Regions from separate parts of the Paraglaciecola aquimarina genome, predicted to be linked through region 2. Evidence: riboswitches for the same ligand, from Rfam matches in the RefSeq annotation. Region 2 holds a riboswitch; the other holds the start of a gene.
What was found. A riboswitch is a leader RNA that binds a small molecule or an ion and turns the genes downstream of it on or off. The one in region 2 is predicted to bind thiamine pyrophosphate.
Positions count from the first base shown of each region.

Region 1: linked by a shared signal. The riboswitch ahead of RS130_RS18300 (TonB-dependent receptor) and the one ahead of thiC (phosphomethylpyrimidine synthase ThiC) in region 2 are both predicted to bind thiamine pyrophosphate.

Region 1 covers NZ_JAWDIO010000002.1:3,707,511-3,710,934, forward strand. Annotated here, with positions in the region: gene RS130_RS18300 (TonB-dependent receptor) at 1-1,351, opposite strand, end outside; TPP riboswitch at 1,440-1,543, opposite strand; gene RS130_RS18305 (hypothetical protein) at 1,645-2,511, opposite strand; partial or broken gene RS130_RS18310 (tRNA(Met) cytidine acetyltransferase TmcA domain-containing protein) at 2,928-3,424, shown strand, end outside.
Region 2 covers NZ_JAWDIO010000002.1:363,925-367,348, reverse strand. Annotated here, with positions in the region: gene thiC (phosphomethylpyrimidine synthase ThiC) at 1-1,221, opposite strand, end outside; TPP riboswitch at 1,372-1,472, opposite strand; gene rpoZ (DNA-directed RNA polymerase subunit omega) at 1,624-1,896, shown strand; partial or broken gene spoT (bifunctional GTP diphosphokinase/guanosine-3',5'-bis pyrophosphate 3'-pyrophosphohydrolase) at 1,999-3,424, shown strand, end outside.

The DNA.
Region 1 (3,424 bases), 3.3 Mb from region 2:
GATAGCTCAACTCTGCCCCCCAGTCATCATGATCTAAGTTTCTATCTAGAGAATTAGAATCTACATAAGACAATTCTTGTGAGGCTAATCGTAGGCTAGAAGTTAGCCATTGGGTATCAGATAACACGTGTTTATATTGGCCGAATAAAGCGTAATTTTTTCTATTCACCGAACTTAAGAATGGGCTGCTCAACCATGTATATTCACGTTGTAAATCTTCATCTTCCTTAGAATAATACAAACCAACAACCCAGTCGTTATCTACACTATCTTTGCTCGATAGCTTAATTTGTACAGAACTATCTTCACGCTCTCTGAAATAATAATCGGTAGAAGAATATTCAACGTACCAGCCATCTGGATCATTGACTGTATCCTGCGGCGCATATCCCACAAACGTCCAATCTTCATCATAGCCGTAAACTAAATCTGCTTGCATGGCACTGGCTTGAATTTGTAAATTTGCCCACTCTAAGCCTTGGTAATCGGCTGTCACGCCTAATGCTTCACTTTCTTGACTGTCGACCACAGGTTCATCTGACAAGGTAGTTCTATCTCTCGCGATAGAGAAAGTATCGTAACCATTATCAACATCAATTAAGTGCAGCACTGTTTTAATCGATAGGTTATCTGATACTTGCCAATTCAGCTTCGCTCTTGCAGTAAGTTCATCGATGCCATTAGTGTCGTCTCGGCCTAAAAACGTATTGTCGATAAAACCGTCACTTTTGTTTTTATGTACTGACAACCTATAGTCAGTTGCATCACTTATAGCGCCACCTGCGGCCACACCAACATTCCAACTATTGTAGTTAGCCACACCAAATTGAGCATTGATACTCGGAGCGTCAGAGGCTTCGGTAGTGATAACATTGATCATGCCGGCTAATCCATCAGCACCAAAGCGTGCACTATTTGGTCCTTTAAAAATCTCTACTTGTTGTACATCAAACGTACTGGCACCCGCCATTAGGCCTGAGTAATTAATACCATCTACTAAATAACCAACCGACGGGTTAACTGGATCGGTAAATTGACTACGCTCACCAATACCACGAATTTGCACGAAACGGCCGCGACTTGCGCCAGATGCAAAATTGACATTGGCAGCACGATTTAATAATTCTTCTATATGTTGAGCCTGACGTTGCTCGATGACTTGTTCGGATAATACAGAGATGCTAGCGGCCATTTCTGACAAAGGCGTAGAGGTCAAAGCTCCGTGAACGGTAATTTTTTCGACTTCTTGCGTATCGGCATATTTTTGGCCTGACGCTTCTTGAGCAAACACTTGTGAACTGGCTAATACAACACTGATTAAGCTAGCCAAAGATTTTTTACTGAAATTCATTCTAGGATCTCTTCATTAGGGAGTGAAAAGATCCGGCTTTACGGCAGATAAATGGGGGTTATATTTTTGCTATTTATTCTTGCTACTTATATAAGTGCCTTACCATTCCTACGCCGGCATTATCCGGATCAGGTTTAAGGGTTCGAAATAACGATTTCAATCTCAGCCGCTAGGGCACCCCTTGGTTTTAAGTAAGAAAATCTGTGACTTACTTAAGTGGTGGCATTCTAACAGGCAAACACATAGGTGCAAGCCGCTTTTAGAACGATAAAAGCATAACTATTAGTAAATTTTCATTTTGACCAGTTTCTGAGTGGAGAAAAGGCTCCTTCCTGAGTGATCCACACATCTCCTTTGGGCGTTACACATAAACCTTCTACTTGTTTGAATCGATCTAACAAAAAAGATTTCACCAATTTAAAATCTTGGTTGAGTATCGCGACAAAAGGATAAAATCTGCCGAGACCTTTTAGTTCGTACCCTAGCAAAATAAACCGTTTATTTTTGGCGTCATAATCACCACCTGTCACAATATCAGGTAAACCTTCAATTGATTGAAATGGTCGAATTTTTTGTTCTAAAACATCCTTTTCAAGTCGGTAAATATACAAATTGTTGGTACGCCAACTTTTAGAAAAAAGATAAAGCTGCTGCCCCATACTAACAATCGATTCAGAATCAAAATCGTGATTTAAATACTCATTCCCTTTGATTGAATTATCTAAGTAGTGGAGCCTAATGGTATTCTTTACTTGACCTAAATCTTGCTTATCAACTGTGTGGATCTGTACGAACTTTCGCTTACCATTGTTATTGCCAACATCACCGATATAAAAATGTTTCTTGTCGCCGGTTAACGACTCCCAATCTTTATTCTTAATATTTATAGGAAGTGACGACTGCAGATTACCGCTATCATCCAATTGATAAATAATAGGCTTATTGCCCGAATCATTTACGGTATAAGCACTGCCATCTTCTGGGCAATATAACGCTGACGTTTCTCTAAGCTCAGCAGGCAATGGCAACTCACTTAGAATACTAAAGTTAACGGTATTTTGAGCCACAGAGCTACATGCAGTTAAAGAATTAAACAATAAGACGATCAGTAGTAATCGATACAACAATGGCACTTCCTCACACATTTGCGGTTGATTCACAACACTACGCCAAAATGCTTAAATATATAATTGAGTTTGAACTATACATCTAACCCTTATTTATTTTGTAAATCAAGACGTTCCAATGGATAGCCAATATAATTTATGTGGGCTGTATTAGCACCTATGGAATCGAGAGTATAAATCCCTTGCAAAAGACACGCTTTATCCAAAGGTCAGAATAGACAAAAGATCAATTGGGCTTTTGTAAATGTCAATGTCTGCTATTAGAATGGCAATATGCCGTCGTAAAATAGGCCTACATATTTAACAGATAAAATCACATTCGTATTCTTATCTATCTTTGCTTAAACTAGCGCCTAATTATTCCTTAATTAATAAAGAATCAGCACACTTTGACAAGCCAATTAAAACACTGGTTAACTACACGCCAGCCTCCCCTATGCCACCGACAATTGTTAGTTATAAGTGGCGAAAAAGACTGGGCTAGAGACATTGCCTACACAACCTTTGTTCAGCCAAAGCAGTCTAGTGTGCTATGGATAGGTGACCATCCTTCAGAGGTAGCTAAAATACAGGTCAAAAATTACCGCACCGAATTGGGTCGCGAGTATGATCATGTGATTTTTGACGCGTTTGACGGGTTTAGAGCTAATGCGGCTATGGCCCTTAGTGGAACCATAAGATCTGGCGGACTCATGATTTTATTGTGCCCTGAACTTAACGAATGGAAACACTACCTTGATCCAGAACATATTAATCGCGTTTCTTTTGGTTATCGTGCAGATGACTTATATAGCCATTTTTATCACTACCTTGGTCAAATGATAAAGAAAGATGATTCAGTGGCTATGCTATCAAAACAAGAATTCATATCGCCTTCACCTGCTATACACGCGAATATAACTGCTCCATCATTTCATCAGCAAAATCAAGCAGTAGAGGCTATCTG
Region 2 (3,424 bases):
GGCAAATTGGGCTTCATCGTTGGCGTCAGCAATACAGCCTGGGCGCATGCCGTCACCTAATGACAATGACACATCGTAGGCTGCACACAGTTGGCAAATCTCTCTGAAGTGTTCATACAAAAAGCTCTCTTTGTGATGGTACAAACACCACTTCGCCATAATCGAACCGCCGCGAGATACAATACCGGTTAGTCGCTTAGCGGTCATGGGAACGTAACGCAGTAACACGCCGGCATGAATAGTAAAATAATCCACGCCTTGCTCGGCCTGTTCAATTAAGGTGTCGCGGAACACTTCCCAAGTTAGATCTTCGGCGACGCCATTGACCTTTTCGAGGGCTTGGTAAATAGGCACTGTGCCAATAGGTACTGGTGAGTTACGTACTATCCATTCTCGAGTTTCGTGAATATATCGTCCAGTAGACAAATCCATTACAGTATCGGCGCCCCAGCGAGTCGACCAAACCAATTTTTCTACCTCTTCTTCGATAGATGAGGTTACAGCTGAGTTACCTATGTTGGCGTTGACTTTAACTAAAAAGTTACGACCAATGATCATAGGTTCGGCTTCGGGGTGATTAATATTAACCGGAATAATTGCTCGTCCGCGAGCCACCTCATCCCGTACAAACTCAGCGGTGATGGGTTGTCCGATTGTGGCACCGAAAGCATGTCCAGCCGCTTTTTGAGTCAAGACATCTTGGCTAACGTGTTCTCTAGCCATATTTTCACGAATCGCGATGTATTCCATTTCTGGAGTAATAATACCTGCTTTAGCGTAGTGCATTTGCGTGACACATTTGCCTGCTTTGGCTTTAAGTGGTTTATCTAGTGAGTCGAAACGTAGGTGATCTAAGCCATCATCAGCCATACGCTGTTGGGTATAGCGTGAGCTGGCATCTGGCAATTGTTCAACGTCTTTACGCTGAATAATCCAGTCCCTTCTAAGCTTAGGTAGGCCATGACGTACGTTAATGTTGGCATCAGGATCAGAGTAGGGCCCAGCGCAGTCGTAAACCATTATGTCAGGATTAGCTTCTGTCACAGGTTCAGACTCGGTTCCTCCTAGAATAGTATCGGTCTGTTGAATTGCTCGCATACCAACTTGGATATCATGTTGGATCCCTGGTAAGTACACTTTGCTTGAATTGGGGTGGAGTAAGGGTTTTAAATTATCAATAAATTGTTGTGCTTGCGCACGAGTTTGACGACGATTTGACATTAGCAATCTCACAAATACAGTTGAAAAGGAAGTTGCTTGTCTGGAGAGGTATTTTGTTGAAAAGCACCAGTAATTCAGGTTGATAGTTTGACCATGAAATTATTGGTTAACGGAGCTAAATATTTGATCTTAATTATTAAAAATCATAGATTCATGCTCTCGCTTGTTTCCTTCGCGAGTACTAACTCGATCAGGTTCAACGGATCCCGAATTAACGGTCTCAGCCTAAAAAGGCACTCCGACAAGAGCGCTTAGTATACGGGCAAGAAGAAAAAAGATTCAAGGTATTTTAATTTATTTCGGTTAGATTGATCATTTGCCGATCAAATAGCTTTTAAAGTGCTTAATTAATAAGTACACTATGCGACCTTTTTTTCATATTAACACCCGATGGAGATCATCATGGCTCGCGTAACAGTTGAAGATGCTGTAGATAAAATTGGCAATCGTTTTGATTTGGTTCTAGTGGCCGCTCGTCGTGCTCGTCAAATTGCAATTGAAGGTAAAGACCCTTTAGTTCCAAGAGGCACAGATAAGCCTACTGTTCTTGCATTGCGTGAAATTGAAGAAGGACTGGTCACTGCTGATACATTAGACGCAGAAACCCTCCGTGATCAACAAGAGCAAGATCAAGCAGAATTTGCCTCTGTAGCGAATATTCTTTCTGCAGAATAACGTTTTTTTTAGCTTACGGCTACATTTATTAGTGTTAGCCGTTGGCTTGTGTCCTTTTTCCTCGTATTCTAATAACCTGATTAATTACTAAAAGCAGTATTTGTGTATCTTTTTGAGGGTTTAAAACAAAAGTTAGAAAACTATTTGCCGCCAGAATGGGTAGCGGATGCTCAGCGAGCGTTTGTGCTAGCTCAAGATGCCCACAGTGGACAGATGCGTTCTAGTGGCGACCCTTATATAACCCACCCTGTAGCGGTTGCGGCAATCTTAGCCGACATGCGACTCGACCATGAAACCATTATGGCGGCGCTGTTACATGATGTAATTGAAGATACCGAGTACAGCAAAGAAGACCTAAGTGGCGAATTCGGGCAAACCGTAGCAGAGCTCGTTGAAGGGGTGAGTAAATTAGACAAAATTCACTTCAGTAACAAACAAGAAGCTCAAGCCGAGAACTTTCGTAAAATGATGATGGCAATGGTGCAAGACATCCGTGTCATTTTGATTAAGTTGGCCGACCGTACTCATAACATGCGCACTTTAGGTTCGTTACGACCAGATAAAAGACGGCGCATTGCTCGCGAAACTCTAGACATCTATGCCCCCATTGCCCATCGCCTAGGTATTCATGATATTAAGAATGAATTAGAAGAATTAGGCTTTCAAGCTATGTATCCGCTACGCTTTCGAGCGTTAAAAGGAGCTGTTAAACAGGCTCGCGGTAATCGTAAAGAAATCATAGAAAATACCCAGAAAGAAGTAACCAGCCGATTAGCCGAGTTGAGCATTAACGCGCAAACGACAGGAAGAGAAAAGCATCTTTATTCTATTTATCGAAAGATGAAAAATAAAGAATTGATGTTTAACGAAGTGATGGATATCTATGCATTCAGAATCATAGTTGACTCCGTCGACAGCTGTTATCGAGCGCTTGGGGCCATGCATGGTCTGTATAAACCGATTGAAGGTCGATTTAAAGATTACATTGCCATACCGCGTACCAATGGCTATCAGTCATTGCATACCGCGTTAATTGGACCACATGGTATTCCGGTAGAAATTCAAATTCGTACCCATGACATGGATCAAATGGCAGACAAGGGCGTAGCGGCACATTGGGTGTATAAAGACTCTAACGATAACAATGATACCACGGCTCAAGTACGGGCACAGAAGTGGATACAGTCTTTAATAGAATTGCAGCAAAGTGCCAGTTCTTCATCTGAATTTATTGAAAGTGTTAAAACGGATTTATTTCCAGATGAAATATACGTGTTTACGCCTAACGGGCGAATTATTGAATTGCCTTTAGGCGCAACCGCTGTAGATTTTGCTTATGCGGTGCATACCGGTATTGGTAACGCTTGTGTTGGGGTTAAGGTTGAAAGGCGTCCTTACTCGCTCAGCAAACCTTTAGTAAATGGCCAAACAGTTGAAATCATTACCTCGCCGCGAGCTAAGCCTAATGCTAATTGGTTAAACTTTGTGGTTAGCGCCAAGGCTCGTTCTCATATTCGGCATTACCTGA